2 regions of the Paenibacillus sp. GbtcB18 genome follow, and region 2 is predicted to be linked to the other one. Evidence: predicted binding sites of a transcription regulator. Region 2 holds the regulator's gene; the other holds the start of a gene.

Region 1 (16,363 bases), on a different contig from region 2:
GCATGCCGGGCGTATCGATCAGCACGCCCCCGCCGGGGAGCAGAAGAAGCTCGCGGTGGGTCGTCGTATGGCGGCCCCGGGCGTCGTCCTCCCGAATCGCGCCGGTGTCCATCGCCTCGCGGCCCAGCAGCGCGTTGATGAGCGTGGACTTCCCCGCTCCGGAGGACCCGGCGACTGCGGCCGTCCGGCCGATGCCGAGGTAAGCGGCGCGGAGGCCCTCCACCCCTTCGCCGAGGAGCGAGCTGACGGCATGGACCGGCACGCCCGGCGCTATGGCCTCCGTCTCGGCGACCCGGAGGGCCACTTCCTCGGGCGAGGCGCACAGGTCCGCCTTGCTGAGGATGATGACGGGAGAGGCGCCGCTCTCCCATGCCATGACGAGGTAGCGCTCCAGCCGGCGGAGATTATAATCCGCATTGAGCGCGTTAACGAGGAAGATGACATCGACGTTCGCGGCGACAATCTGCTCTTCGGTCACGTTGCCCGCCACTTTGCGGACGAACATGCTTTTTCTCGGCAGGACCCCGTGAATAGTGGCGCGGCCCTCTTCTTCGCGCACGCTTACAGCCACCCAGTCACCGACTGCGGGATAATCTCCCCGGCTGCGTGCCTGATAGCGCATACTGCCCGACACCTCGGCGAGCACTTCGCCGGATTCGGTTTTGACCCTGTACATTCTCTTATGTTCAAGCGCGACGCGGCCTGCCGTGAGACCTTCCGCCGACATACCCGTCAAAGCTTGCCGGAGCTCTTCGTTCCAGCCTAATTCAGTTAAATTCAATCCGTGAACACACCTTTCATCCTATCTGATTCCCAGTCTAGCAGGAAAAGGACCGAATTAACCGGGAAACAATCATTCATAGCTGTTTTTTACATCTCAGCCGCAAACGCAAAAAAGACCCGACGAAATTTCCATCGGGTCTCTCAGTTGAGCGTTATGTAACGCCTCACCACGTGACGGGAAAAGGCAAGCTGCAAATAGGCTGTCAAAAGCCGCCGGCTGAAGCGATTTCCCGTCGGACTGAACGCCCAACATTCATGGCAGGCCGTGCGGTATTCCGTTTACAGGACCTTCTCCTCTTCCGGCATACGCGGCAGCTCGACGGTTACGGTCGTTCCCTGGCCGAGCTCGCTCGTGACCTGCAGCGTACCTCCGTGCAGTTGGGCGATTTCCTGGCAAATCGACAGACCTAGGCCGCTGCCCGGCTGCCGGTTGTCGGCCTTGTAAAACTTCTCTGTCACATACTTCACCGCTTCCGGAGAAATCCCTTCGCCCTCATCTTCCACGATCAGCTGCACGAGACTGCCTTCCACGCGGGTCATGATGCGGATCACCCCGTTTTCCTGCGTGAATTTCATCGCATTGTCAAGCAAGTTGATCAACACCTGTTTGAGCCGGTTCTGATCTCCGAAAACGTAGAGGCTGTTCTCCGCAAGGGAAATTTGCAGCTCCATTCTACGCCGCTGGCAGTTCCCCGCAAACTGCTGGTAAATGTCCTTCACGAGGCGGTTGACGTCCACCGGTTCGCGGTGCATTTTCATATTGCCGGACTGGAGCTTGGAGAAATCGAGGAGATCTTCGACCAGCCCGATCAGACGGTCCGTTTCTTTGGAAATGACGGAAAGACCCGTAAGCGTTTCTTCCTTCTCGTTCAGGTCACCCGAAACCAGCGTCTCGCTCCAGCCTTTAATCGATGTCAACGGCGTCCGCAATTCGTGGGAGATGGAGGAAATAAATTCGTTCTTCAATCGGTCGTTGCGGAGAATTTCATCCGCCATGTAATTGAGCGTATCCGCCAGATGTCCGACCTCGTCGTCATGCCGTTTGACGGCCTTGTTGTGGAAGTCCCCCTGGGCCATGCTCTGGGCGACATCCGTGACTTCGCGGATAGGTCTCACGATCCGGTTGGCGAGAAGCAGACTGACCGCCAGCGATACGAGAATGACGGCCACGCCGATGCCGATGATGATCCAGGCTGTCCTCATAACCATCCGGTCTACCTGCTCGATCGAAGTCGTGTAGCGCAGGACGCCGACGACGCGATCCCCGTTCTTGAGGGGATAGGAAAGCGCCATGATCCTCTCTTTGGTGTCGGTGTTCAACCCGATCCACTTGCCGGGCTCTCCGAGCAGAGCGGACTGGACGTCCGACGTATCGATTTTCCGTTTGGAGGTAAACCCGTACGAATCCCGGATCAGATTCCCCTCAAGGTCCACGACCTCGACCCGGCTGATTTCGTCCTTCGCAAGCTCTTTTAAAATGTTGCGGGCCCTCTCCTGAAGAGGAGAAAGCGAATTGTAGCGGTTGTTGTAGTCGACTGTGAATTTGGCGCGTTCACTTAAGGCCTGAAGGGCGCTTCCGTAATAATATTGATAGATGGTCCCCAGAAACAAGCCTCCGAGAAGCAGCACAATAAATACGATGATCAGCAGAAAATTCCAGACAACTTTACTCCTTATGCTGCTCAAGGGCGGATTCCTTCTTCCAGAGGTACCCATAACCCCAAACGGTTTCGATATGTGCAGGGTGCGACGGATCTACCTCGATTTTTTGGCGGATACGGCGGATGTTGACGTCCACGATTTTCAAATCGCCGACAAAATGCTTGCCCCATACGGCATCCAAAATTTCATCCCGGGAAATTCCCTGGTCGGGCTGTTCCATGAACAGCTTCAGAATGGCGAACTCGGTCGGCGTGATATCGATTTCGGTCCGTCCCTTAAACAGTTTCCGTTCCTTCAATTGCAGCGTAAAGATGCCGGAGCTCAGGCTTTGTTTGGCCGACTCCTGCTCAGGAATTTCCAGCCTTCGGTACAGAGCCTTGATTCTCGCGATGAGCTCCACCGGGCTGAACGGCTTCGTGACGTAATCGTCCGCTCCGATCTCCAGACCTTCGGCTTTGTCCGTATCCTGCGATTTCGCGGTCAGCATGATGATGCCCATTTTCGGGTACATTTTCCGCAGCTGCGCGCATACGTCGAATCCCGATAATTGAGTCGGGAGCATAACGTCCAGAATGGCGATGTGAAAAGGGCCTTCATCCTTTACAAGCTGGAGGGCTTCCTCGCCCGTCGCCGCCTCCGTAACATCAATATCGTTGCGTTTAAGATTGATCCGGATAAATCCGCGGATCGATTCTTCATCTTCCAAAATCAGTACTCTCATTCCGGTCTCCCTCCCCTTCTTTAATAATAGACCGGCTTCAGCCGCTCCTGTATATCTTTCAATCCGAGTTTCATCTGGTTATATTCCTGCAAGGATTTGACGGACAGGTTCGTCGGCTTCTCCGGCAAAAACGCTACGGTTTTGCGCCCGTAAGACGTATCAAGCTCCACGAAGTCGATTTCCTTCTTCTGCAGCTCGTTCTTCATGTTCTCCCACTGCTCCGTCGGATAATACCGGATGGTCAGCAGCTCGGCTTTTTCCTTGCGGTTCGCGCTTAAATAATAAAAAGTCGTGTACCCGTCGGCACGATCGCTTTTGGACCGTTCCAGCGTAATTTTGCCTCTCCACGATTCGGGAAAATCAAACCGGTACGTGACATTGTTGTCGTAGTAATTTTCGTGCACCCATTTGAGCCCGTTCGCGCCGTCCCATTGATACCACTGGTGGATCCAGGGCATATCGGTCGGATTGCTGTTTTCGATAAAAGGAGGGATCTTAAGCAGCTCGATCTCCATAATACCGTCTCCGTTGACGTCCTGGGACCTTCCTTTGTATTCCTTGAAGGTTTGAACGTTCCCCTGTTCGTCCTTGACGCTGAAAACGTCTTTCAGTTTGCCGTTGTTCCAGACCAGGAGAGACGTATAGGACGTATTGGCGCCAAGCCCTGCGTCCACGAAAATTCCGTTCTGCGAGTCTGTCGCTTTGCCGATCACGACCTGGTAGTAGCCGTTGACGCCGCCGTCCATAGGCAGCTTCTGCATCAGCTTCTTCTCCCCGTTCTTAAACGAGTATAGAGAAGCGGAAGCGTCCAGCTTGTCGCGGTCGAGAAGCAGGGCGGCCACCTCAGGCACTCCGTCGCCGGTCAGATCGCCGATCGCGATCTCGGTGTACGGAATTTTCTCCATCTGGCTTACCACCGAACCTTTCATGGAATAAACGAACAATTCCTTGTTGAGGTTAACCGCCTCTCCGGCACTCCAGCCCACGAGCATTTCCGGAGCCCCGTCTCCCGTAACGTCCACGAAGTCGACGCGGTCGATTTCTCTGCCCAGCTCATGGATATCGGTGACCTTCCGCCATTCTTCGTTGACTTGTTCGAGAATGAGGGCCCCCAGTTCAAACTCGTTCTTCTGCAACCTGTAAAAGGCGACGGCTTCCTTCTGGTTGTCCCCGTTAAGGTCCACCTGGTAAATCGGGCCGGCCGCCGAGTTGTCGGGCAGCTTGAGCGGCGTGTTGAGCACCGCGCCCGGAGGCAGATAGTGGGTCACCGCCTCTTTGAGCTGATACAGGCTCGAGCTCATAGCCGGAGCCTTCAGCAAAGCGGCTGGAGAAGAAGATATGAGCTGGCAGCCACTGAGCAGCAGCATGGAGAGCCCGGCCGTCAGCAGGGCCGCTGCGGGTCGCGGTATCCATTTGATTCTTCTCTTCATGACATTCCCCTTTTCTAGTGCTGGTTCCATTATAGCAAAGTCGCCCCGGAAGCAGGACCTGAAAATTCTGCATGGACGCGAACGAAAAAACCGTCCGATGCCGGCAAATACGGCATGGACGGCTCGCTTCCGCCGGTTCGGCAGCCTTTCGCTAAGCCGGTACCGGGACACTCCATTATTTCGCAGCCAACAATTCCGGCACTGTAACAAACTGGTAACCCTGCGCCTGCAGATATTCGCAAATTCTGCGGGTGGCCTCCACGGTATTGCTGAGGTCCCCGCCTTTGCCGCCGAAGCTGTGCTGCAGAATGATGCTGCCGGGATGAATATGCTGTTTCACATTGTTCATAATCTGATCCGGCGTATTACCGGCCCAGTCTTTCGTGTCGATCGACCAGCCGATGATCAGCTGCCCCTGCTGGGCCGCTACCGCTTTGACGTTATCGTTGACGGCGCCGTACGGGGCACGGAACAGATAGGTTCCCTTGCCGAGCGCCTTCTTCAGCGCCTCGTCCGTGCTCGTCATCTGTTCGCGGGCCTGCTCGGGGGTCAGCTTAGGCAGCTGCGCGTGACTCCAGGTATGGTTGCCGACCGCGTGGCCCTCGTCCACGATCCGCTTCACCATATCGGGATATTTATCGACCTGGCGACCGACCAGGAAGAACGTCGCTTTCGCATTGTACTTGCTAAGCACTTCCAAAACCTGCGGCGTCCAGTGCAGGTCCGGACCGTCGTCGAACGTAAGCGCAACGAGTTTATTTTTGGTCGAAACCGAATAAATCGGCGAAGCCGTGTTTGCCGTCCCGCCGCCCTGCGGGGCTTTCGTTGTCTGCGGCGTCGGCGTAGGATCGGGCGTGGCCGTAGGATCGGGCGTAGGGTCCGGCTTCCGAGTCGGATCGGGCGTCGGTGTAGGATCGGGATGCGCACTCTTCTCCGGCTTCTTCTCCGGTTCATTCGCGGTCGGGACCGGAGTCGGACTTGGCGTAGCCGCCGTCTCTCCACTGGAGGGGCCGGTAGCCGTTTCTTTGGTCAACAATGCATGGCTGACATTGTATGCAATAAACAACCCCAGCGCTATCATAAGGACATAGCGCAGTCTGAATACTTTTCTTTTTTTCATGATTCCTTCCATCTCCCATTTGTTTCGTCGGCTGATGTCTATGAACCTACCAGCCTGTCTATGATTTCCAACACATAGGAACGACAGACGCGGCAAGGCGTCCTCTCCTGACTTCCCCGGGTCCGTTCCCTTCAACGTATTACCTTATCCTAAGTGTACTCCATCTTTCGACACAAGTAGTTACGAAACCATTACATTTAAACAAAGAAGCCGTTACGCTGCCGTTCCATTTGTAAAAAAATGTACAAGCATGACGAAAAAAGCTTCCGGCACAGGGGCCGAAAGCTTAAATATAGTGGAAGTTTTATTTCCTGTAAAGACCAATTTTTAGAGAGACTGGCAGGTCGGCTGCGAAACGTTTTGGCTTCGCGCACGCTCGATAAGCTCATACGCTCTCGCCACTTCTTCTTCCGTCGGCGTGCGGGCGTCTTTAAGCGGATAGTCTCTTTTGAGGAGATCCCACTTGTAAGCCCCCATCTCGTGATAAGGAAGAAGCTCGAATTTTTCCACGGTCGCCAGACCGGCCAGAAATGAACCGAACCGCTCCAGTTCGTCTTCCGTATCCGTCATTCCGGGAACGAGCACCCGCCGGATCCACATCGGCCTGCCGTGATCGGAAAGCCAGCGCGCCGTGCGCAGGATCTTGTCGTTGGGCTGGCTCGTCAGCGCGATATGCTTGTCGCGGTCCATCATTTTCAGATCAAGCAGAACGAGGTCCGTTTCTTCAAAAAGCTCGCGGACATGCTCGTGGCCCACTTCGCAAAAGCCCGAAGAGTCAAGCGCCGTGTTCACGCCGAAGCGTTCCTTGCACGCTTTGAAAAGCTCCGCGACAAACGCCGCCTGCAGCGTCGGCTCTCCTCCCGTTACGGTGATTCCCCCGCCTGACTTCCGGTAGTATGGAAGATAAGGCTCCATTTCGCTGAGGATTTCATCGACGGTCACCGTACGTCCTCCGCAGGTGTCCCACGTATCGGGGTTGTGGCAGTAGCCGCACTGCAGGGCGCATCCCTGCATGAAGAGAACAAACCGGATACCGGGGCCGTCTACCGTGCCGAACGTTTCGATGGAATGGATTCTGCCTTTCATGACTAACACGTCCTTTGCTTCGGCGTGCCCCGGTCCCTTTTACATGGCGCCGTGGAACGTCCGGTTAATAACGTCGAGCTGCTGCTCGCGGGTGAGTTTGATAAAGTTGACCGCATAGCCCGAAACCCGGATGGTGAGCTGCGGATACTGCTCGGGATGCTCCATCGCGTCCAGAAGCTGCTGCCGGTCGAATACGTTCACGTTGAGATGGTGCGCTCCGCTTTCGAAGTATCCGTCCAGCATATGGACGAGATTATCCTTACGCGTCTCCGGCTCTTTGCCGAGCGCTTTGGGCACGATCGAGAACGTGTTCGAGATGCCGTCCAGACTGTGCTCGTAAGGCAGTTTGGCGACGGAGCCGAGCGAGGCCAGCGCGCCTTTGCGGTCGCGTCCGTGCATCGGGTTCGCCCCTGGCGCAAACGGTTCGCCCGCTTTGCGCCCGTCTGGCGTGGAGCCGGTTTTTTTGCCGTAAACGACGTTGGACGTAATGGTCAGGACCGACTGGGTCGGAACCGCATCCCGGTAAGGTTTGTGCTTGCGGATCATACCCATGAACGCTTCGACGAGAGAAACGGCGATGGAATCGACGCGGTCGTCGTTGTTGCCGTACATCGGGTAATCCCCTTCGATTTCGAAATCGACGGCGATTCCTTTCTCGTTGCGGACCGGGCGCACTTGGGCGTATTTGATCGCGCTCAGCGAGTCGGCGACTACGGACAATCCTGCGATGCCGCAGGCCATCGTACGGACGATTTCCCGGTCGTGCAGCGCCATTTCGATCCGCTCGTAACAGTATTTGTCGTGCATATAGTGAATCACGTTCAGCGTGTTCATATACAGCTTCGCCAGCCATTCCATGACACCCTTGAATTTATGCATAACCTCGTCGTAATCGAGCACATCGGACGTAATCGGCACGCTTTCGGGTCCGATCTGGACCCCGAGTTTTTCGTCCACGCCCCCGTTAATGGCATACAGGAGAGCTTTGGCCAGATTGGCCCGCGCTCCGAAGAACTGCATCTGCTTGCCGATCCTCATGGCGGATACGCAGCAGGCGATTCCGTAATCGTCGCCGTAGAAAGGACGCATCAGGTCGTCGTTCTCGTACTGGATGGAACTCGTTTCGATCGAGACTTTGGCGCAGTACTTCTTGAACGCCTCCGGAAGCTGTTCGGACCAGAGTACCGTCAGGTTGGGCTCGGGAGCGGGACCCAGGTTATACAGCGTATGAAGGAACCGCATGGAGTTCTTCGTCACGCGGGTCCGGCCCGACAGGGACATGCCGCCGATGGACTCGGTCACCCAGGTGGGGTCGCCGCTGAACAGCTCGTTATAATCCGGCGTACGCAGGAATTTGACAATCCGCAGCTTCATGACGAAATGGTCGACCAGCTCCTGCGCCTGCGTTTCGGTCAAGGTTCCTTCGCGGAGGTCTCTTTCGATATAAATATCGAGGAAAGAGGACACCCGTCCCAGACTCATCGCCGCGCCGTTCTGTTCCTTGATCGCCGCCAGGTAGGCGAAGTACAGCCACTGGAACGCTTCGCGGGCATCGGAGGCCGGCCTCGTGATGTCAAAACCGTGGTCGGCGGCCATCTTCTTCAGCTCGCCGAGCGCCCGGATCTGCTCGGACAGCTCCTCGCGGGCACGGATGACATCCTCCGTGATCGCATCCACTTCGAGAAGAAGGAGATCCTTCTTCTTGTCGGCCACGAGGGCGTCGATGCCGTACAGCGCTACCCGCCGATAATCCCCGATGATCCGTCCGCGCCCGTAAGCGTCCGGCAAGCCCGTGATGATGCCGGCTTTTCTGGCGGCCCGCATGTCGCTGGTGTAGGCGTCGAACACGCCCTGGTTATGCGTCTTGCGGATATCGGTGAACAACCGGACCATGTCCTGCGGCAGCTTGAAGCCGTATGCTTCGCAGGCGTCCTCCATCATCCGGATGCCGCCGAACGGCTGCACGGAGCGTTTGAACGGCTCATCCGTCTGGAGCCCGACTACGCGTTCCTTGTCTTTGTCGAGATAGCCCGGTGCGTGGGAAACGATCGTGGACACGGTGTTCACGTCCACATCGAGCACGCCTCCATGCTCTCTTTCGCGCCGGGTCAGGTCCTTGACGACTTCCCACAACGCCTTCGTATCTTCCGTCGGAGGGGCAAGAAAAGCCTCGTCTCCCTCATAAGGCGTCAGGTTAAGCTCGATAAAGTCACGGACGTCGATCCCGTGCTGCCACTTTCCTTTACGGAACCCGCGGTATACTCCCTCTTCAGCAGACTTCATGCGCATCTCGCGCTCTTCGATAGCCATTTTTGTTCCCTCCTTGGAATGAACGGACGGGCCGCGGAGCGGCCGCCCGGCAAAGCTGATTTCGCTTGCGGCGCAAACGATCCTGCACGCGCCGTCATTGTCACTGTCTTTGCGTCCTTGTGCCCGTTTCACCGCACCGGCTGCCTTAACGCTGCTTCACGCTTATTCGGGCAGCAGGTAAGTTCCGGTCCGCTTGCTCAGATTCTGCCGTAGAAAGCGTCCCGGTACACTTCGGCCAGCTCGCTGACGAGCGGCATTTTCGGATTCGCGGTCGTGCATTGGTCTTCGAAAGCTTTATCCGCCAGGTACTCCACACGGCTTTCGAAATCGTCGGCGTCGAATCCGAGTTCTTTGAACGAAGCGGGGATGCCCAGCTTCTGATTCAGCTCGCGGATGGCGTCGATGAGGCTCTTGACGCCTTCCTCCGTGGTGGCGGCGGGAAGCCCCAGGAACCGGGCGATTTCGGCGTAACGCTCGTCGGCGCAGTAGTGCGAGTATTTCGGGAACGACGCGTATTTCGACGGCTTGGTCGCGTTATACCGGATGACGTACGGCATCAGGATGGCGTTGGTCCGTCCGTGCGCCGTTCCGTACTGCCCGCCCCACTTGTGAGCCAGGCTGTGGTTGATGCCCAGGAAGGCGTTCGCAAAGGCCATGCCGGCGATCGTGGACGCATTGTGCATTTTCTCCCTGGCCAGCTTGTCGGCCGTCGCATGGGACTGCTCCAGGTTGCGGAACACGAGCTTGATAGCCTGCAGGCAGAGCCCGTCCGTATAGTCGTTCGCCATGACGGAGACGTAAGCTTCGATCGCGTGTGTGAGCACATCCATGCCGGTATCGGCCACGGCTGTTTTCGGAAGCGAGTAAACGAACTCGGGATCGACGATGGCCACATCCGGCGTAAGCTCGTAATCGGCGAGCGGATATTTCGTGTGGCCGTTCTTTTTATCCGTGATGACGGCGAACGATGTCACTTCCGAACCGGTTCCCGAAGTCGTCGGAATGGCAACGAACTTCGCTTTCTGGCCGAGCTTCGGATATTTGAACGTCCGCTTGCGGATGTCCATGAACTTCTGCTTCAGCGAATGGAACGTGACGTCGGGATACTCGTAGAACAGCCACATCGCTTTGGCCGCATCCATCGGCGACCCTCCGCCTAGCGCCACGATGCAGTCCGGCTGGAAGGCGTTCATCATGTCCGTACCGCGATCCACGGTGTCGACCGAAGGGTCCGGTTCCACATCGCTGAAAACTTCGATGGCTACCGGCATCCGGCGCTGGCGCAAATAATGTTCCACGCGTTCCACGTAGCCGAGCTTCACCATCATCGGGTCGGTCACGATCAAAACACGGGTGATGTCCGGCATTTTCGCCAGGTACTGGGTGGCGTTTCTCTCGAAATAAATTTTCTCGGGTACTTTAAACCACTGCATATTCACCGTCCGGTGTGCGACTTTTTTGACGTTGATCAGGTTGACCGCCGTCACGTTCGAAGAAGTGGAATTGCGGCCGTACGAGCCGCAGCCTAGCGTCAGCGAGGGGATATTCGCGTTGTAGATATCCCCGATCGCCCCATGGGTCGAAGGCGCGTTTACGATAATGCGGCAGGTCGGCAGCTCCTTGGCGAAAGCGGCGATCACTCTTTCGTCGTTCGAATGGATGACCGAAGTGTGGCCGAGTCCGCCGAATGCCGCGATCTCCGCGGCCCGGGCGATGCCCGCTTGAGCGCTGGCGGCCGTGTAGCAGGCGAGCACGGGGCTCAGCTTCTCGGCGGACAGCGGGTAGGCCGGACCGACGCCGTCCAGCTCGGCGATCAGGATCTTCGTCCCGGCGGGAACCTCGAACCCCGCCATTTCGGCGATGCGTGCCGCCGGCTGGCCCACAATCGCCGCGTTCACGGCGCATCCGGCGTTCATGCCGAACTGGGACAGCTTCTTCGTTTCCTTGGCGCTCAGGAAATGGCAGCCCTGCGCCTTCAGCATCGCCTTGGCCTCCGCCGCGATCGCTTCGTCCAGGATAACGGCCTGCTCGGATGCGCAGATCATGCCGTTGTCAAACGTCTTCGAGAGAATCAGATCCGTGACTGCCTGGCGCAGGTCCGCGGTTCTCTCGATGAAGCACGGCACGTTGCCCGGGCCGACGCCGAGAGCGGGTTTACCGGCGCTGTAGGCGGATTTGACCATGCCCGAGCCGCCGGTAGCCAGAATCAGGGCCACTCCCTCGTGGTGCATAAGCTCGTGCGTCGCTTCCATGGAAGGCTTCTCCACCCACTGGATGCAATCTTTCGGCGCCCCGTGGCTCACCGCCGCTTCGTATAGAACGCGGGCCGCTTCGGAGCTGCATTTCTGCGCGGACGGATGGAAGGCGAAAATAATCGGGTTCCGCGTCTTCATCGCGATCAACGCCTTAAACATCGTCGTCGAGGTCGGATTCGTTACCGGGGTGACGCCGGCGATAATTCCGACCGGTTCGGCGATGGACGTAAGGCCGGTCGTCGGATCGTCGTCGATCACGCCGACCGTTTTGTCGTACTTCACGGAATTATGGATATACTCGGTCGCGAACAAGTTCTTGATGATCTTGTCTTCATATACGCCGCGCCCCGTTTCTTCCACCGCAAGCTTGGCGAGGTACATATGCCGGTCTACGCCGGCCAGCGCCATTTCCTGTACGATGCGGTCGACCTGGGACTGGTCCAAGCCTTCAAAAGCGGCCTGCGCTTTCTTCGCGTTCTGCACCAGCCGGTCTACCTGTTCTTTGGCCGCCGCAGCTGCGGGTTTTACGGTCTCATTTTCCTGTACAGCCATCTCTCCGCCTCCTCTGTTCTTTCTACACCTTCATTATAGGAGTTTGTGAATTTTTTCACTATGACATTTCTCACAGACAAAAAGAGCGGCTTAGCCTTATGGTGAAGACAAGAAACACGCGCGCGCTTTACCATCATCCGCAGGACCCGACAGGAGGAAATGACGATGAGCACAATAACCGTGGAACGTCTGCCGTATGCCGCAATGGACCCAGGCAGCCAGTTGTCCGACGCCCTATATTATTTGAAGCAGCAGCATGAATTTCTTGAGGCCGATCTGCTGGAGCTGCAAATGCTCGCACGCGGAATCGGAACGGCCGGAAGCCGGGATTCGCTCAAAACCGATTTAAACCAGCTGAAGGTGCGCGCCGAACGGTTCCTGAAGTTTTTCCAGCAGTATCAGCAGGATGAGCAGGAAACGCTTTTCCCGATCGTTGATTTGTACACGGGCGACAAAATGGGCCCTACCGCCGTGATGAAGCAGGAATACAACATGGCCGTCCACAATCTGCGCCTGTTCTTTCAGGCATTCAAAGAAGACAGTCATACTCTCGATCCCCTTTGCGCCAAACGTTCGGTATCCCACGTGCTCCAGTCGTGCTTCATTCTTCTTGAGCATATGCGGAAAGAAAAAGAATGGGTATTCCCTCTAGCCGAGCAGATGCTGACCGATATCGAACAGTTTTATTCGTAGAAAGCCGCTTTTCCCGAACAAAAGAAACCGGAGCCGCCGAATGCAGACGGAACTCCGGTTTTTTGCGTCCTTTTTCCTGAAAACGGAAGGTTTGCGTTGTATACGGACAGGCGTGGTAACAACATTGTATGGAAAATGTGATTTTTGTCATATATGATCTACGTCATATCCGGTATACTGGAAGTAGAAGTCAAAGAGGAGGGAAGCCATCATGAACACCGGCACAAATCCCGTTTACTATACGAATCCCCGCAACACGGCTGCCTTTAAGACGGAAAATTTGCAGAAGCTGACGGATATTATGCATGAGCAGAAGCTCCAACCCGGCGCCTACTTGTTTTGGGAAGGCGATACGGCTGACAAGCTTTATTTTATAAAAAACGGCCGGGTACGCGCTACGAAGTCTACGGACGAAGGCAAGGATCTCGTGCTTTACTTATACCAGCAGGGCGATCTGATCGGCATGATCGATCCCTATGACGACACGAAGCATTGGTACAGCGCGGAAGTGCTGGAAGAAACCCTGATCGGCGTGGCGCACAAGAAAGACGTGGAAATGCTGATCTGGCAGAGCGGCGAATTCGCTCTGGAATTTATGCGCTGGATGGGGCTCAGCCACCGGATGACGCAGACGAAATACCGCGATATGATGCTGTACGGAAAACCCGGAGCCCTGTGCTCCACTATCATCCGCTTGTCGAACACGTACGGCCGGCCCGAAGAAGACGGGACGATCCGCATTACGAAGAAGCTCACCCACTCGGAGCTGTCGGATATGATCGGCTCCACCCGCGAAAGCGTGAACCGCATGTTCAGCGACCTGCGCAAAGCCCAGGCCATTGAAATGGACAACGGCTATATCGTCATTCGCGACCTGAATTATTTAAGGGGCATTTGCCACTGCGAAAACTGCCCCATAGAAGTGTGCCGGATGTAACCGGCACACTTTTTTTATTTGGGCCGGACGAGGCGGCTCCCCGTGTCGTGCGGCGCTGAACTATCCGGGCGCCCCCGCGAGCGGGGCCAAACTCTGCCGGCACGGGGTAGCCTGGGCGTGGGAATCCCGGAGGCGTGGTCCGGCATGACATGGTGCGGGCGGATAGCGGAAGCATGGGGACGGAGAGCCCGGAGGCGTGGTCCGACACGGCAAGGCGCAATCGCAAGCGCGGGCGCATGGCGGCGAAAGGCCATCCCCTAAGCGGGATGAACGCCCCCTGTCACGCGGCGGCGGGCCGCAAAAAAAAAACTCCCCGATTGGAATCAGGGAGTTTTCTGCGCTTGCAGGGCTGTTATGCCTGCGCCCTAAGCTTTCAGCTTTCCGTCCGCCCGTTTCGCAGGCGAAATGAAGTAATACAGCAGCCCGACAAACACGGCCCCGCCGACAATGTTTCCCAGCGTTACCGGGATCATGTTGTGGAACCAGCCGGCCAGGGTAACCGTTTCGGGATGCGGGAGAATCAGGGCCAGCCCGAGCACGGTCATATTCGCCACGCTGTGCTCATATCCCGATGCGATAAACCCGTACAGCATCCAGAAGATGAGGATCAGCTTCGCCGTGTCCTCCTTGGCTCTCATCGAAGTCCAGATCGCCAGGCAGACGAACCAGTTACAAAGAATGCCCCGGAAAAACAACTGCGTGGTGTCCATGTTCATTTTTTTGGCGGCGATGGTCATTAACAAGTGATCCGGCTTAATATTGGCAAACACCCCGGCACCGACGACGAGCAGAACGAGGACCATGGCCCCCGTCAGGTTTCCCAGGTAGCACCAGAACCAGTTGACGAGCGTATCCTTCCACGTGACTTTGCGCGAAAGCGTCCCGATAGTGAAATACATGTTATTCCCCGTAAAAAGCTCCGATCCTGCAAAAATCACCAGTGTGAGCGCGACTCCGAACGACAGGCCCATAACCGTTGTCGTAACCGGCGACTTTGCGGCAAATAGCGGGGCCCCTACGGAAAAGATAAGGACGATACCGAGTCCCACGTAAGCGCCAGCCAGACCGGCCGCCGTCAGGTAGCGAAGAAGACTTTCGGAGAGAAAGTTCTTTTTCTGCGCGGCCGCGGCGGCCATTTTTTCCACGGTTTCAGTAAACATTATGCGTCATCTCCTCGCGGGTTGAAAGCGTGTTAATCCGGACGAAGGATGTTCCGTGCAAGCCTCTTGTACGTACAAGCCGGCAGGGCGGAACTACGGCCTGAAGGGGCATTACAGCCCGATCCAGACATGCCCCCCGTCGAGTTTCACCGGATAAGTTTTCACCTGTCCCGTATCCGGCGCCTGCACTTTACCGTCCAGCAGGTTGATTTTCCAGTCATACAGAGGATCGTAAAGCAGGTCCCCCGATACCATCCCTTCGCAGAGAGGCCCCCCTTTGCGGTGAGGACTCCGGTTCTGGAGTGCGAAGAGACGGCCGTCCGTCAAATGAAACACGGCGATTTCTTCTTCTCCCACGAAAACGGTCTTTCCCAGCCGGGCCGGAAAATCACCCTGTCTGCCGATGCAAACGTAGGTTTCCGGTTTTTCCTGAAGCTGTTGGTTCATCGATTTCTCCTCCTTTTGGGGGGCTGCTCGGCAGCCCCTGTATGTCAGATCCGCTTTATTCCGCCGGCGGCCCTACCGGCACATTGACGCCTTCATACAGTTCCTGACGGAGCTGGCGGTCGCCGATCACTTTTTGCCAAGGATCGTGGGCGCGGGTCAGGGCGATCTCCATGCGGTTTACAAGCTCCCGCCGGTTCGCTTCATCCGTGATCGCTTGGTTTTGGATATAAGCCAATCCCAGCCGCTCAACCCAATCCGATGTTCTTTCCAAGTAATTCGCGGTTTCCCGGTAAAACTGGATCAGCGACGAAGTAATCTCCAGAAGTTCCTCATCCGTCTTCACCTTTACCGCAAGATCGGCAAGCCGCGGTTTGATTCCCCCATTACCGCCGATGTAAATCTCCCAGCCGCCGTCATTGCCGACGATTCCGATATCCTTGGTGCACGATTCGGCACAGTTGCGCGGACAGCCGTTCACGGCCATTTTAAACTTGGCGGGCATGTCGATCCGTTCGAATTTCTTCTCCAGCAGTTGACCCATCCCCATCGAATCCTGGGTGCCGAACCGGCAGAAGGTCGAGCCTACGCACGTTTTGACCGTCCGGAGCGCTTTTGCGTACGCGTAGCCCGATGGCATACCAAGCTCTTCCCAGACTTTCGGCAGATCTTCCTTGCGGACGCCCATCAGGTCGATCCGCTGCCCGCCGGTCATTTTGACGGCACGGACGTTATATTTCACGGCGACATCGCCGATCCGTTTCAGCTCTTCCGCCGAGCTTAAGCCGCCGTACATCCGCGGTACGACCGTATACGTGCCGTCCTTGTTGATGTTCGCATGCAGACGCTCGTTGACGAATCTCGATTCTTTCTCGTCCACGTAGGTTTCCGGCCACAGCATCGTCAAGTAGTAGTTGAGCGCAGGCCGGCACTTCGAGCAGCCCTCGGGGTTGCTCCATTGGAGAGCGGCCATGGTCTCCCGGGTCGTCGTCAGCTTCCGCTCACGCATGGCGGCGACAATTTCATCCCGGCCGAGCTGCGTGCAGCCGCAGATGCCATGGGCCGCTGCGCCCGCTTCGTAGCCGTCTCCCAGCACGCCGGCCAGAATCTGCTCGACAAGCGGCTTGCAGCCTCCGCACGAGCGGCAAGCTCCGGTGCAGGCTTTCACTTCGTCGACTGTCTTAAGACCCTGTTCGCGGACTGCCTCCAC
Region 2 (16,363 bases):
AGGCGCTTGAGTATTTCAAAAAAGCCTACCATGCCGATCCGGACTGCTTGGAGCTTTTTTCCGCATCGAACGAATAAAAAGAAATAAGAACGAATGATCTCCTTATTTGCGGAATTGACAAACTAACTTCCCCTCTGGACCTCTAAATGTGGTATGCTTAGGATAGAAGCTGGAGAAAGGAAGAAGGCTTGAACTTATGAAATTTGCGGTTTTGGATTTTGAAACGACTGGAACGGGCCCGGCTGACGATATTATTCAAGTCGGTCTCGTTATTATAGATGATATGGAAGTAACCGACAGGTATACTTCCCTGGTAAATCCGGGGATCAGTATACCTTCTTCGATTACGGAGCTTACGGGCATTACCGACGAGATGGTGGAGCATGCCCCTAAGGTCGACGATATTATGGCGGAGATGTATCCGCTGCTTTTTGACTGTGTTCTCGTGGCCCATCATGCTTCGTTCGATCTCGGTTTTTTACAGCGGGCCCTGCGCAAAACGGGTTACCCCGATTTTACCGGGCGTGTGTTGGATACGATAGACATGCTGAGAATTGTGTTTCCTTCTCTTCCGACTTACCAGCTCGGCATGGTGGCTTCGGCCTTCGGCATCGAACACGAGCGGCCCCATCAGGCCGACAGCGATGCGGACGTTACGGCGGAAATCTGGACGATGAGTCTGGACAGGCTTCTGTCCCTGCCCCTATTGACGGTCCAGCGGCTGGCTCAAATCATGCCGGCCGAGACGAGCGATCTCGGCTGGTTTATGTCTGAAATCGCCCGTTTCAAGGAACAGCAGACTCCCTTGGACCAGTCGATTCACCAGTATTACCGCCAATTCGCGCTGAATGTGCAGGACTGGGGGGACGAAGATCCGGTACGCGACGAGAACGATGTGCTGGAATTGAGCAACTCTTTTGAAGACGTTTACGATCAGGTCAAAGAAGCTTTGAAAGCGAAGTTCGAGCATTTCGAAAGCCGCGAAGCCCAGGAAATCATGATTCATGAAATCGAGGAAGCCTTTCAGAACGACCGGCACCTCATGATCGAAGCCGGCACAGGCACGGGCAAATCGCTCGGATATTTGATCCCGTCTCTCTATTACGGGATTAAGAATGACGAGAAGGTGGTCGTCAGCACGCATACGATCAACCTGCAAGAGCAGCTGCGTGAACGGGATATTCCGCTACTTCACGACATTTTCCCGGTAAATTTCAAAGCGTCGGTTCTCAAAGGCCGCAGCCACTACTTGTGCCTCCGCAAGTTCGAGAACCGCATCTCCATGCAGGAGTTCGATACGGGCAAGGAGGATGCCATTACGGCCGCCCAGATGGTCGTCTGGCTGAGCCAGACGCAGACCGGCGACGAGGAGGAACTGCATTTCGGGAACAAGGGGGCCGCTTTCTGGCATACCGTATCCAGCGATGCGGAGTCGTGTCAGAACCGGCACTGTCCGTGGTTCAAAAAATGCTTTTATCACCGTGCGCGCCATGACGCCAACAATTCGGACGTCGTCATTACGAACCACTCGCTGCTGTTTACCGATATGAAGGCCGAGAACCGGGTGCTGCCGGCTTATAAGCATCTCGTTCTGGACGAGGCCCATCATTTCGAAGAAGTGGCTAGCAAGCATCTGGGCAAGGAGCTTCACTACCTGGGGCTCACGAATCAGCTTCTCTGGCTGTTTAAGGACAGCCGGAACGGACAGCTGCCGGCGCTTCGCACGAAGCTTCAGCGGTATGACGACGATTACCGGGCGGCTACCTGGATGAACGGAATCGACAACCTTTTCCCGAAAACTTTGCTCATCAAGGAAGCTTGGGACTTACTCTGTGAAAAGTTTTACGAGCTGCTCCAGACGAATTCCGAGCCGGGCCAAATCGACCCCGGTTCCCTGGTGGTGCGTCTGAAAAAAGAATCGCTTCCTTCGAACTGGAGCGATTTCACGGATCTCGAGGAGATTTTGGAACAGCACATCCAAGAAGTGTATAAATCCGTGGATTCGCTCGTGCAGGATTTGAAAGAAGTGCAGGAAGAATACGACGTCCAGAGCTTCGTAACCGATCTCGGCGGCGTGGCGAAGGAACTGCAGGCAGCGAAGGAGACGCTCCGCTTCTTTATGAAGATGGCGGACGATAACTTCGTTTACTGGGTAGAAGCGGGGACGTACAACAAAAGCCGTTCGATCAACCTGATCTCCGTGCCGATGGACGTAAGTCCGCTTATCCGCGAACATTTCTTTGACAACAAAGAGAGCGTTATTCTCACATCGGCCACCCTCTCGGTCAATAAATCGTTCCAGTATTCGGCGGATCAGCTGGGGCTGAAACTGCCGGCCGAAGCAGAGGAGAATCCGAAGCTGAAAACCGTCCAGCTCCCGTCTCCGTTCCAGTACCGGCAGCAGGCTCTTGTCTGCATACCGCGGGACTTCCCGATGATCCGGGGCCGCAGCGGCGAAGAGGAGTTCCTCAAAGCGCTGACGGAGTCGCTTACGGATGTGGCCGTGGCTACGCGGGGGAGGATGCTCGTGCTGTTCACTTCGAACCGGATGCTGAAGCTTGCCCACGCGGTTCTGAAGGAGAATCTCCGCCCGCACGGCATCCATGTGCTCGGCCAAGGGGTGGACACCGGCAACCGCAGCAAGCTGACTCGGCTCTTCCAAGAGCATAAAGCGTGCGTGCTGCTCGGCACGAGTTCATTCTGGGAAGGGGTGGACATTCCCGGAGAAGCCTTGACTTGTCTGGCCATCGTACGGCTGCCTTTCCAGCCGCCGAACCATCCGCTGGTTGAAGCGAAGAGCGAAAACCTGAAAAAACGGAATCAGAACCCGTTCATGAAGCTGTCGGTGCCTCAGGCCGTCATCCGATTCAAGCAGGGCTTCGGCCGACTTGTACGCAGGGCTTCGGACAAAGGGATTGTGCTGATTTACGATACGCGTGTCATTGAGACGCAGTACGGGAAGCACTTTCTTTACTCCCTGCCGGGACCGAAGATTGAGCATATGCCTGTAGAGCGCATCGTACCGAGAATTCAGGAATGGATGGGAGAGAATTCGCTTGAAGTCACTTAAAATATCCGAGGCGGTCGTCAAACGGCTGCCGATCTATCTGCGTTTTCTTAATGAACTATCAAAGAAAAACGTATTAACGGTTTCGTCCCAGGATCTGGGGCAGAAACTGAATCTGAACCCGGCCCAAATCCGCAAAGATTTGGCTTACTTCGGTGAATTCGGTAAGAAGGGGATCGGTTACGATGTGACCTATCTTATCGAGAAGATCCGGCAGATTCTGAAGCTTGACCGCCAAATACCGGTTGCCCTCGTGGGAGCCGGTAACCTGGGGCGGGCGCTGTGCAACTATAACATCTACTTGCGCGATCAGATGAAAATAACGGCGATTTTCGATTCGTCGCCGGACAAGATCGGCCAGGTCATCAATAACATGAGCGTTCTGCCCATGGAGCATCTGGCCGATGTTATCCGGGATTCCAGCATTCGAATCGGCATCATAACCGTTCCGGCGCCGGAAGCGCAGAATGTCGCCAACCAATTCGTAAAGGCGGGGATCGAAGCGATTCTGAACTTCGCTCCGTCTATTCTGAAAGTACCCGAGGAAATCCGCGTGCATCATGCGGACTTTACGGCAGAGCTCCAGAGCCTGGCCTATTACCTTCCGGAATGAGCAAGTGAGGGTTTTGGTCTTGAAAACCAGAAAAACCGCTATATGGGCCGTTTGGGCCGTATGGCGGTTTTTTAATGGAACTCGCTATTTGATTTACATGTTATACGAAGAACTTAAACAACACGGTGTACAGCACGTAAGACAGAATGATGCTGATCGGAATCGTAATGATCCAGGTAACGATCATGCGCGTTACGGTACCCCATTTCACCTCATGAAACCGGAGTACGGAACCCGAACCGATGATCGCGGAGGAAATCACGTGAGTCGTCGAAAGCGGCATCCCCATGTGCGTGGAGGTCTGAATCACGATGGAGGAAGTCAAATCCGAAGCGAATCCGTTGATCGGCTCGATTTTGATCAAGTTTTTGGAGATCGTCTTGATGATCTTCCAACCTCCGATCGAGGTACCGAGACCCATTGCGGTCGCAGCGGCGATTTTCACCCACAACGGCACATCCATGGTTGTCTGGGCTCCGGCAGCGACGAGTCCGAATACGATAATGCCCATCGCTTTCTGAGCGTCGTTCCCCCCGTGGGAGAAGGACAGCAGCCAGGCGGACAGGATCTGGAAGAACTTGAAAACACGGTTCAGCTTCGAACGGGATTTGTTGCCCGTCAGGATGACCAGGTATTTGATGATCGTCATGATGATATAGCCGGCCACAAATGCGACAATCGGCGAAAGTACCAGAATCAGCACGATCTTGCCGAGACCGCCCCATTTGACGTAGTCGGCTCCCGCCCCGGCCAGCACGGCTCCGACAATGGATCCGATGAGGGTATGGGAAGAAGAGGATGGAATGGCAAAATACCAGGTAACCAGGTTCCAGATGATGGCGGAAAGCAAGGCCGCGATGACGATAAATTCGCCGTGGTTGATCTTGGACGGGTCCGCGATTCCGCTGCCGATCGTCTTGGCCACTTCCGAAGAATACAAGGCACCGACGAAGTTCAAACATGCGGCGGATATAATGGCCACTTTCGGGCTCATCGCACGCGTAGAGATCGAAGTCGCTACCGCGTTGGCCGTATCGTGGAAACCGTTGATGAAGTCAAAGGCAAGAGCGAGAAAAACGATCGCAATCAAGGTAATAAGAACTGTTGTCGTCATGAAATCCTCCTAAACTGCTGGGCTTACGAGTAGCGCAGCACGACGCTTTCCAAGATGTTGGCAACGTCTTCACATGCATCGGTGGTCTGTTCGAGACGTTCATAAAGTTCTTTAAGCTTGAAATCTTCGTAAGGATCGCGTTTGGTGATAAAAATTTCACGGATGCCTTCGCGCATCAGGCGGTCGGCTTCGTTTTCAAGCGCATTGATTTCAACCGTATGTTGCGGGATCTGCATGTACTTCTTTTTGGAAAGAAGTTTGAAGGCATCGAGCATATGTTGGCAGCTGGACACGATCACGGCGGAGAATTCCTGCATAACCTTGTCTGTCTGGCTGATGTTGAGATAGTCAAAACGTGCTGCTGTCGCTTCAATGCCGTCCAGTACGTCGTCGAGCTTGGAAGCCAGCTCCATAATATCTTCACGGTCAAGCGGAGTGATAAAGACTTTGTTCAGCTCTTTAAAGATTTCGTGGGTGATCTGATCGCCTTTGCTCTCAATGTCTTTGATCATCTGGAAAAAGTTTTCCGGAATTTTATCTCCCATCATCGCGTTTCTGAACATCTGGGATGCATGGAGTGTGTTTTCTGCCGCCCGTATGAGCAGGTTTAAAAAATCGACGTCTCCTCTTTTACTGCTAAAAAGCGATGCCATTACGGTTCCTCCTAGTGATTCGATTGTAAAGATTCCGTGAAGTTAAGTTTAATGTATGTAGAATTTTGTAGCTTAAACTCACAAACTTAAAAATATCATAACATTTCCCCAGAAAGCAATCACTGGTTGAGCGTTTTTTCAATTGTTTGCTTCGCTTGATTTTAAACAAGTGACGTTGTACATTGAAAAGATAAGAATAACTGCCGATTTCGGCGGATTTATACGGAATGAGGGCTAACGGATGAAAAAAACGATTATCATAAACGGCTTGTTCGTAACCGGGGACGCCGCCGCTCCCGTAATCGAAGGCTGTATGGTTATGGAAGGGAATCAGCTTACATATATAGGAAAGGATGCGCCGCAACCGCTGGAAACTTATGACGAAGTCATTCGCGGGGACCGCAAGCTCTACATGCCGGGCCTCGTTAATACGCACGGCCATGCGGCGATGACTTTGCTGAGAGGCTACGGAGACGATCTCGCCCTCCAGGTATGGCTGGAGGAGAAGATGTGGCCGATGGAAGGCAAGTTCACGGCGCAGGATGTGCGCTACGGAACGCTTCTGGCCATTCTGGAAATGATCAAAGGCGGCACGACGACATTTGTCGACATGTACGACCATATGAACGAAGTGGCCCAGGCCGTATCAGACTCCGGTATGCGTGCGCGCCTGACCCGCGGTGTCATCGGACTGTGTCCGGCCGACGTTCAGGAAGCCAAGCTCCGTGAAGCGATCGCATTCGCGAAGGACTGGAACGGTGCCGCGAACGGACGCATTACGACGATGATGGCCCCGCACGCTCCTTACACGTGCCCGCCGGATTATATCGAACGGTTTGTCCAGGCCGCCCACGATTTGGACCTGCCTATTCATACCCATATGTCCGAGACGTTAAAAGAAGTGGAAGCCAACGTGGAGCAGTACGGCGCACGACCGGTCGAGCATCTGGAAAAGCTGGGCGTTTTCACGCGCCCGACTCTCGTTGCGCACGGCGTTCACCTGACGGATGAAGAGATCGCCGTTCTTGCCAAATACAACGTCGGGGTTTCGCACAATCCGGGGAGCAACTTGAAGCTTGCCAGCGGTGTTGCCCGCGTTCCCGAGCTGCTCAAAGCCGGCATAAACGTGTCCCTCGGCACAGACGGTGCCGCGAGCAACAATAACCTCGACATGTTCGAGGAAATGCGGCTTGCCGCCCTGATCCATAAAGGCGTATCCGGCGATCCGATCGCAGTGCCGGCCGCAGCCGCTTTAAGCATGGGCACATCGATGGGCGCGCGCTCCATCTGGCTTGACGATATCGGCACGCTCAAGCCGGGCATGAAGGCCGATTTTATCGCGCTGGATATCGACCAGCCTCATTTTCTGCCTCGTACGGATTATGTTTCCCATATCGTCTATTCGGCATCCGCCCATGATGTGGTAGATGTGTGCGTAGACGGCAGTTGGATCGTACGCGGCCGCGAATGCCTGACACTTGACGAAGAGAAGATTAAACGGGAATTCGAATCGTGCTTCGCCCGTTTGACGAGCAGCTAGTCTTCAGCAGGAGAAAGGAGGGAACGGAATGCTTAAAAAAGCCATTTGGATCGGGCTGTTTGTCGTGCTGACTTCGGGGTTCGGCATTAACCGCTTTTACGTGAACGTGCAGGCGAACCACTGGGAAAGGAATTCCGAGGCCGTTCAGGCGGCTTATGAGAAAACGACGATGACCAAGGCTAACCGGGTCGAAGCTTTTCACGGAGCCCGCTCCTATGAAGTCGTGTACGGGGAAGACAAGCTCGGCAACGGGCTGATCGTCTGGGTGCCGCTCAAACAGGACGGAACCGGTCTGGCCATCGACGAGATTCATACGGAAATGACGGCCGAGAACATAACGGAAGAAGCCGTGCGAGCAATCATGGCGAAGAAAAACGCCAAGCTGGATATTCTGCGCATCAATGCGGGCGAATTCAAAGGGAAGTATGTGTGGGAAGTCTTTTATAAAGACGAGCAGGACCGGGCGTTCTATGATTACTACAATTTAAAGACGGGTGCACTCGAAGATACGTTTAAGCTCAGCCTTCAATAGGGTGAGCTTTTCTCTCATTCGTTATTTTGTCAAAGTCTCCATCGTTTTTTTTGCCCATGGGTTACGGACTGTGATATACTATTCGTATAGCATTTGCTAAATACGAATGATATAGAAAGGGGGACGTAAGTTGCGTAAAATACGTCTCTTGCCCGTCCTTTTAAGTGTCGTCATCACTGCTTTTTTCCTTTTTGGCGGCTGGTTCGCTTATCAGACCTACGCCATCGGGAAACCTCTAGGCAATATCGTGAAAGAAACACCGGGGGTTGAGCAATCCCAGGTCACATATAATGATAAAGAAGTTTCGATCCGTCTGTCCCTCAAACCTGATACCAGCTTAAGAGAAGTGTACGGCCGCATTACAAAAGAAGGAGCCTCGACAATCGGTTCCCGTGACGTGAAACTGTCGGTCAATACAAAAGAATCTCCGGATCTCGATAAATGGTGGGCGCAAGCGTTGTTTGACGTCGCCCAAGCGATGGAAACCCGTCACTATGCCGATATACCTGCGGCACTGGAAAAGCACAAAACGGATAAAGACGGCAATCTGGTCGTGAAAACCGAAATGGACGAGCAGAACGTGTACGTTCATCTGCAAAAAGGGGATCAGCACAAATACGTGGTGCTGCCGCGAAATGCCGAAAAAGTTGGGGTGTTTAAATGAGCAAATACGGAAAAGAGATAGCGATTGGCGCTGCTCCGGTACTATTCATTTTTCTGGCCTTTATTAAAGTCAATATTATCCCTTTACTGTTTACAGCCGCCCTTATTACAGCCGTTCTTTATATGATGAAAAGCCGCGGGGGTTCCGGCATCGGAATCGGCGCGGGAGCCGGTACGCGCGGGAAAACCCGGCAGCCTTCCTACCTCAGCTTCGATCAGATCGGCGGGCAGGAACGCGCCAAGAAAGAGCTTGTCGAAGCGCTTGATTTTCTCGTCAAACAGGAAGAAACGAAGAAGCTTGGCATCCGCCCTCTGAAGGGCATCCTGCTGACCGGTCCTCCGGGAACAGGGAAAACGCTGATGGCCAAAGCGGCCGCCCACCATACGAATTCCGTTTACATTGCCGCTTCCGGCAGTGAATTCGTGGAGATGTATGTCGGTGTAGGTGCTTCGCGCATACGCACCCTTTTTCAGGAAGCCAGAACGAAAGCCCAAAAAGAAAACAAACAAAACGCCGTTATTTTTATCGATGAAATCGACGTGATCGGGGGCAAGCGCGACGGCGGACAGCAGCGCGAGTACGACCAGACGCTGAACCAGCTCCTGACGGAAATGGACGGCATTCACACAAATACGACGCCGCGCATTCTGATCATTGCGGCGACCAACCGTAAAGAAATGCTGGACCCGGCACTGCTCCGTCCGGGACGGTTTGACCGACACATCGATGTCGAGCTGCCGGACAAGAAGGGACGCCTGTCCATTCTCAAGATTCATGCCCAGAACAAGCCGCTGGATGAAGCGGCGGATCTGGAGAAAATCGCGGAGCAGACCTTCGGATTTTCCGGTGCGCAGCTTGAGAGCGTGCTGAACGAAGCGGCCATTTACGCCTTGCGCGGCCAGCAGGATTCCGTTATGCAGAAAGATTTGCTTTCGGCTATCGATAAAGTGATGATGGGCGAACAGACGGACCGCGAAGCGACCCAGGAAGAGAAGATCCGGGTTGCCTATCACGAACTCGGCCATGCCATTATCGCAGAGCTGGTGCGTCCAGACTCCGTCGCTCAGGTTTCCCTGCGGCCCCGCGGCAAAGCGCTCGGTTATGTGCGCCACAACCCGCCGCAGGACCAGTACTTGTATTCCAAAGAAGCGATCGAAGAACAGATTATGATCGCGCTAGCCGGCGCCGCTGCGGAAGAGATTATTTACGGCGGCCGCAGCACGGGGTCTAGCAACGACTTCGAGAAGTCCATCGACATGGTCCGCACCATGATTTCTTCGGGCTTGACGTCTCTGGGCATCGTCGACCTGAAAATGGTTCCACAGCAGAAGCTGATGGAAGTGAACAATGCTATCCTCGATGAGCTGATGGCTCGTACAAAAGAGCTTCTGACGAAGCACCGGATCGTATTTGAACAATCGCTGGACATTCTGCTCAAGGAAGAAGTCATTTCCGGGCAGCAGTTCCGTGATCTGCTTGAAGGAAGCAAGAGACATCTGGAACCGGTATTGGCTTAAATCGAATAATCGCATACAAAACGAAAACCAGTCTAGGCTTTTTACAGCCAGGCTGGTTTTTTCTATTTTAGAGGAGTATGCAATAAATTTGAAAATAATTACTAATAGTGTTAAAGTGCATCATATGAGCTTAATTATGGAAAATGATAGGATTGCTTTTTTTAGAATAGGGGTTAGATAAGCGCATTTTCAGTAAAGGATGAGAAGCGATTGCCTAGAACAAATTCATCGTCTGTTTTGTTATTTCTTGTTTTTGTGTGCATTGGTTTTTTTACGAGTATGGCTGTTTCGTATCTGAACAAGTACAAGCTGGTTGAAAAAATTAGTCAAAACTATGTCGGTGACGAAGCCATATTTTTTAGATTTGAACGATTAAGCTCAGTTGATAAAACATCTTTGCAAAATACGTTAAAGCGAGGAGATATCCTTTACAAGAAAATCGATCCCGCAATCAAAGAGATATTGTTTAAGGATAGGATTAGTCCTTTTCCTATGATCGAAGGTCACTCCTTTGATGGCGAAAACAAGCCCGGCAAAAATATTGCGGTCGTGGGTAGGGATATTCATAAGACAATGGGCGAAAAAGAAGCCTATATGTATCACGGAATCTCCTACGAGATCATAGGAGTAACCGGGATAGATAAGCCCAGTAAATTGGACCGCATGGTTTTTTTACAAACGGATAATGCCCAGGCAGACACTAAAGGGATATGGATTCTGGATGGCAATAACAATCTTGAAGATACCTTTCAAAACATTCAGCGCTTTTCGGAACAAAGTGGAGGCAGTGTCAAAAAGGTAGATGTGCCGGGAGAAGGACTTGGGCGTTTTTTTCAGAATGAGCCTATTTTTAAAATGATTGATTCTCTTGTAGTTTTAAGTTTTATAACATGTGCTTCGGCTCTAACTGTCTATTGGGTAGAGCAAAGGAAACAGATGATAGCTATACAAAAATTGTGCGGTTTTTCGACACGATTCATATTTTGGGATTCCTTCAAGCGTTATTTGGCTATTTCCGTATTATCTTATGCAGCGGGCAGCATTATGGGCCTTTTTGTACTCCCGCAATCTTCTTACTCCCCAACAGATTTACTTGCTCAATATGGCAGTACAATTTTGATTGGGATTGCAGTCTGCTTAATACCCTTGACCTTCATGATGAAACGATCGACGGACCGAGCTGTAAGGAGGGTCCAATAATGATAGTCTCAGAAGCAATTAAGAGTCTAAAAAATTGGAAGTTTTTCAGTGTTCTTATCGTAATCCAATTTACAATTTCTTTTATAGTTCTAAATGCCTTATTCACGAACATGACTATTATGAAAAAAAGCGAACAACATTATGCAGCGCAATTGCAAGAGAAACCAAGATATGAATTGACGGATAAGTTGAAAGGAGAAGAGGAAAGATCCTTTCTGGGCAGAGAAGGAGTACTTGAAGATTTTAAAGGCTTTCATCGTGAACTTACTAATCAGAAAGAATTCACTTTTTTGGAACGCATCTTGCAACCTGTTTATGTCGCCAATTTTAGAGGTTCGGAGAAATTTACTAGTGGCTATGAAGAAGGAAGAGAGCCTACCTACCACCAATCCAATGATCTGAACTTTACTTTTGTCAAAGCGGCTGCAGTCAACGAACAGACATGGAAAGAATTCACTTTCCGCATAAGTCAGGGCAGACCTTTTGATAAAAAAGATTTTACTTTGTCAAACCAGGGAATTCTACCTGCTATCTTGGGTTACGAATATCAAGATGTTTATAAATTGGGGGATCGCCTTCAAATTCAGCATTATTTTAAAAATTTTACGATGGAAATAGTAGGATTTTTGGAAAAGAACTCTGCTATGCCTGCAAGAGGACAAGGAGACCTGCTTTATTTAGATCGATATATGGTGTTGCCATCCGTTGTGGTCAGCGAGCCGCCAGTAACGGAAGAAGATTATACTTTTCAAAAAATCAGTAATTTAACTAAATTAAGCGGAACTATACAACTGGAAAACGGATATACGTTAGCAAGCTTTGCTGCCTATTTTGAAGAACTACGGCAGCACTATCAAATGTTTGATTTTGACATCTGGAACTCTTCTCCATGGGAATTAAAAATATTAAAATTTACCGCGGGAGAAAATATAGGACATATGCTGACCATCGGTCTGCTCATGGCGGGCTTTGCCGTGCTGACGCTTTCGGTGATCATGTCCAGCAAGATCAGGCGTAACCGGAGCCAATATGGTGTTCACTTGTTGTGCGGAGGGAGTATGCGGCATATTACGGGGTTTGTGTTATTGGAAAACCTCCTCATTTTTGGGGCTGCTCATCTTTTGGCTTTTCTGATTACACTTATCTTGTTTGGCGACAAGATCGGTTACAGTCCAATTTGGATTGGTTTAAGTCTGGTGTTGCTGCTGACAAGCAGTATTCAGCCCCTGCTTCATTTAAGGCGATTAAACGTGGATACAATGCTAAGGAGGAAGGATTGATGCCGGACATTCAACTTAAAGATGCCTGCAAAACTTACGGAAGCGGAGAGGCAGCCGTCCGGGCGCTTCGCCATTTATCTCTGGAGATTAAACATGGTGAGATGGTGGCTATTATGGGTAGAAGCGGGTCGGGGAAATCGACGCTTTTGAACGTCATGGGAGGACTAACCTCCCTGGATAGCGGCGAGTATCGTTTTAATGGGGAGAATATAAACGGAAAAAAGGAAGCGGAGCTGAGCCGATTTAGACGAAATCATGTCGGTTTTATTGTACAGCATTTTGCGCTTTTACAGGACCGGACCGTTTTTGAGAATGTTATGTTACCTCTAAAGTACAATAAATTGAGCAAAGCTTTTATGACGGAGAAGGTTAACCAGGTGTTAAAGTCGGTTGGTATCTTTGAACTAAGAAACCGTTATCCTTCCGAATGTTCGGGAGGACAATGTCAAAGGACGGCAATTGCCCGGGCAATAGTTAACGATGCAGATGTCATTTTAGCCGATGAGCCAACGGGTTCGTTAGACGAAAAGACGGAAGCATCTATCATGGCATTGTTTCATACTTTGCATCAACAGGGAAAGACGATTGTGATGGTGACCCACGACCGGTCGATCGCCGAACAGTGTCAAAGAATCTTTCATATCGGTGATGAATAAATGTTTCTCAATTATCCGTTCATGTAACATACGTTCATTCTGCACTCTAAAAACACGTCCGCTGTATTCGTTTGCGGGGGTGTTTTTTGGTTTACTTTGACCTTTGAAAATTTCCGGATTTCCACTATTTCTAAACGGGTAAGAAACCGTCTACTGAAGCGTGGTTGTCTGTGTCTTTTTTCACAGCTTGCGAAAGTTGTCGAAATTGCGCAGTTGCTTTTGAAAGTTTTGTGTATACTAATGAAAAAGGCATGAAAACGGTGTATGATGGACTTGAAAAGAGATATAAAAATCGACAACCCTAGATTAACGGACGAAGAGGAGAATAGGGATGCAATATAAAAAGATAGGTGTTATCGGTGGAGGAACGATGGGGCAGGGGATAGCCGAGATGTTGGCGGCCAAAGGCCTTGAAGTTGTCCTGGTGGAGAAAGATAACGAACGAATGGAACATTCTTGGGCCATGATTGAGCTGAGTCTGGATAAACAGCTGGAGAAATGGGCTATTACCGGTGCGGAGAAGAAGCTGGTTCTATCTCGCATTCATAAAACGACGGATCTGAAAGAGCTTCCTTCCTGCCATATGGTGATTGAGACGATTTCGGAAGATCTGGATCTTAAAAAGAGCTTGTTCCGGAAGCTGGACGAAATTTGCGGCCCGGATCTGATTCTGGCTTCCAATACGTCCACGCTCAGTCTTACGGAACTGGGCGCTTCTACGAAGCATCCGGAGCGTGTGATCGGCCTTCATTTTATTCATCCGGTTGCGAAAATCGACCTTGTCGAAATTATCCGCGGTCTGAAAACCTCGGAAGACACGTACATGCTGACACGCCGCTTTGTGGAAGATGTGATTCAGAAAACGGCGATCAAGGTGTACGAGTCGCCCGGTTTTGTCACGTCCCGGCTTATCTGCCTGCTCATTAACGAAGCGGTTCATACGCTCGCCGAGCGTGTGGCTTCGGCGGAAGATATCGACCTCGCGATGCGCAAAGGCTACGAGTTCCGGCACGGGCCTCTTGAAATGGCGGACCGCTTCGGACTGGACTCGGTGCTGGCCGCGCTGGACCGGATGTTCCGTGAATTCGGCGAATTGAAGTACCGTCCGTCCTTCCTGCTGAAGCAGATGGTGCATGCCGGACATTTGGGCGTTAAAACCGGCGAAGGATTTTTCCGGTACGATAAGGAAGGTGACAGAATGTGAATATTCTCGTCATTAATGCAGGAAGCTCATCGGTCAAATATCAGTTGTACAATATGAAGGATGAGAGCGTACTGGCTAAAGGCCGCGTAGAGCGGATCGGGCTGGATTCGGCCATTCTCACCCACGAGCCGGAAGGAAAGACCGAGGTCCGTGAGGTCAGCGAAATTCTCGAGCATACGACGGCGATCAAAAAAGTGCTGGATAAGCTCGTCCATAAAGAGCACGGGGTTTTAAAGTCGGTGAATGAAATCGATGCGGTGGGTCACCGTATCGTACATGGAGGGGAAGCGTTTTCTTCCTCGGTAGTCGTCACGGACGAAGTGAAGAAGGAGATCAAGCGCTTGTTCGACTTGGCGCCGCTCCATAACCCTGCTCACATGCTGGGGATTAACGCCGTCGAAGCGAACATGGGCGACGTGCCTCAGGTGGTCGTTTTCGACACGGCTTTCCACCAGACGATGCCTTCTCACGCTTACATGTACGCGATTCCGAAAATCTGGTACAGCAAACATAAAGTCCGGCGCTACGGCTTCCACGGCACCTCTCACCAATATGTGAGCGAGCGTGCCGCCCGGTTCCTGGACCGTCCGCTGGAAGAGCTTAAAATCGTGTCGGCCCATATCGGGAACGGCGCAAGCTGCACGGCTATTCAAGGCGGCAAATCCGTGGATACGAGCATGGGGCTTACCCCGCTTGAAGGCTTGATGATGGGAACGCGGAGCGGAGATCTCGATCCGGCAGTCGTCACATTCGCGATGGGCAAAGAGGACTTATCCCTCAATGAAGTGAACTCCATGCTGAACAAGCACAGCGGGCTGCAGGCCATATCCGGACTGAGCAGCGATATGCGTGAAATTACGGAAGCGATGGACAGCGGCGACAAAAACGCGAAGCTGGCGTTCGACATGTATACGTACAGGCTGCGTAAATTTATCGGTTCTTATGCGGCGGCGATGAACGGCATAGATGTATTGATTTTTACCGCCGGCGTAGGCGAAAATTCCGTTATTTTGCGCAAAGCGGTATGTGAGGGATTGTCCTATCTCGGTCTTGAACTCGACTCCGAGCGCAACATTAACGGATGGGGAATCGAGAAGCGTATCTCGACGGACGATTCGAAGGTAGAGGTGCTGGTCATTCCGACGAACGAAGAGTGGATGATCGCGCGGGATACGTTTGAACTGGTGAACGGACTGAACGAAGCGAAGCGGTAAAATGATTTTTTTTACCACTGGTTTATAGTACAATAGGTGGATGGGAGAAGACGGCCATAGAGCCGTCTTTCCATGTCAACCCAAGGAGGAAGACGTTAGATGAGCAGTGTGAGTACGATTCATGAAGTCAAGGACCATGTCGGCGAATCCGTAAGAATCGGATGCTGGCTGCACAACAAACGCAAGAGCGGCAAAATTCAATTTTTGCAGCTGCGTGACGGAACCGGCTTTATTCAGGCGGTTGTCGTAAAAAGCGAAGTGAGCGAGGAAGTCTGGGAAGCCGCTTCGAAATTAACCCAGGAAAGCTCGCTTTACGTGACGGGCTCGGTTCGCGAAGAACCGCGCAGCAAGAGCGGGTATGAACTGACGGTTGAAGGCGTGGAAATAATTCAGATTACCCAGGATTATCCGATTACGCCGAAGGAACACGGCGTCGATTTCTTGATGGATCACCGCCACCTGTGGCTGCGTGCTCCGCGTCAGCGCGCCATTCTCGTTATCCGCGCGGAGATTATCCGTGCGATTCAGCAGTTTTTCGATGACAAGGGCTTTCAGCTTGTCGACCCGCCGATTTTGACGCCATCCTCCTGCGAGGGGACGACGAATTTATTTCATACGAAATATTTCGATGAAGACGCTTATTTGACCCAAAGCGGTCAGCTTTACATGGAAGCCGCCGCTATGGCGCTGGGGAAAGTGTACTCCTTCGGGCCAACTTTCCGTGCGGAGAAGTCCAAAACGCGCCGTCACCTGATAGAGTTCTGGATGATCGAGCCTGAAATGGCGTTTGTCGATCACGAAGAGAGCCTTCGCGTACAGGAGCAGTTCGTTTCCCATGTGGTTCAAACCGTTCTGAAAAACTGCCGCAGCGAGCTTGAGACGTTGGGCCGCGATATCTCCAAGCTGGAGAAAATCCAGGCTCCGTTCCCTCGCATCACATACGATGAAGCGGTTCAGTTCCTGCAGGACAATGGCCATGAATTCCCTTGGGGAGAAGACTTCGGCGCTCCTCATGAAACGGCTATCGCCGAGAAGTACGAGAAGCCCGTCTTCATTACGCATTATCCGACGGGCATTAAAGCCTTCTACATGAAACCGGACCCGAACCG

What was found. Region 2 encodes Rex, which represses fermentation and respiration genes when NADH is low (regulators of the CRP and FNR family bind a similar motif). Its sites were predicted from a motif close to TTGTGAAATATTTCACAA; they were not measured.
Region 1: adhE (bifunctional acetaldehyde-CoA/alcohol dehydrogenase) is a predicted target of Rex. The motif match lies at 11,963-11,980, and genes of this name have one in related genera.

Annotation. Positions count from the first base shown of each region.
Region 1 is NZ_JAGXJX010000002.1:472,153-488,515, forward strand. Features, by position in the region: gene rsgA (ribosome small subunit-dependent GTPase A) at 1-781, opposite strand, end outside; gene KVT34_RS07480 (HAMP domain-containing sensor histidine kinase) at 1,063-2,469, opposite strand; gene KVT34_RS07485 (response regulator transcription factor) at 2,450-3,166, opposite strand; gene KVT34_RS07490 (hypothetical protein) at 3,187-4,596, opposite strand; gene KVT34_RS07495 (polysaccharide deacetylase family protein) at 4,772-5,716, opposite strand; gene pflA (pyruvate formate-lyase-activating protein) at 6,044-6,802, opposite strand; gene pflB (formate C-acetyltransferase) at 6,842-9,112, opposite strand; gene adhE (bifunctional acetaldehyde-CoA/alcohol dehydrogenase) at 9,310-11,919, opposite strand; gene KVT34_RS07515 (hemerythrin domain-containing protein) at 12,085-12,612, shown strand; gene KVT34_RS07520 (Crp/Fnr family transcriptional regulator) at 12,824-13,549, shown strand; gene KVT34_RS07525 (formate/nitrite transporter family protein) at 13,915-14,709, opposite strand; gene nirD (nitrite reductase small subunit NirD) at 14,821-15,156, opposite strand; gene nirB (nitrite reductase large subunit NirB) at 15,212-16,363, opposite strand, start outside.
Region 2 is NZ_JAGXJX010000001.1:274,382-290,744, forward strand. Features, by position in the region: gene KVT34_RS01425 (tetratricopeptide repeat protein) at 1-77, shown strand, start outside; gene dinG (ATP-dependent DNA helicase DinG) at 170-3,070, shown strand; gene KVT34_RS01435 (redox-sensing transcriptional repressor Rex) at 3,057-3,680, shown strand; gene KVT34_RS01440 (inorganic phosphate transporter) at 3,781-4,794, opposite strand; gene KVT34_RS01445 (DUF47 domain-containing protein) at 4,818-5,447, opposite strand; gene KVT34_RS01450 (amidohydrolase) at 5,689-6,987, shown strand; gene KVT34_RS01455 (cell wall elongation regulator TseB-like domain-containing protein) at 7,016-7,519, shown strand; gene KVT34_RS01460 (hypothetical protein) at 7,650-8,183, shown strand; gene KVT34_RS01465 (AAA family ATPase) at 8,180-9,700, shown strand; gene KVT34_RS01470 (FtsX-like permease family protein) at 9,911-10,900, shown strand; gene KVT34_RS01475 (ABC transporter permease) at 10,900-12,180, shown strand; gene KVT34_RS01480 (ABC transporter ATP-binding protein) at 12,180-12,836, shown strand; gene KVT34_RS01485 (3-hydroxyacyl-CoA dehydrogenase family protein) at 13,168-14,040, shown strand; gene KVT34_RS01490 (acetate/propionate family kinase) at 14,037-15,254, shown strand; gene asnS (asparagine--tRNA ligase) at 15,354-16,363, shown strand, end outside.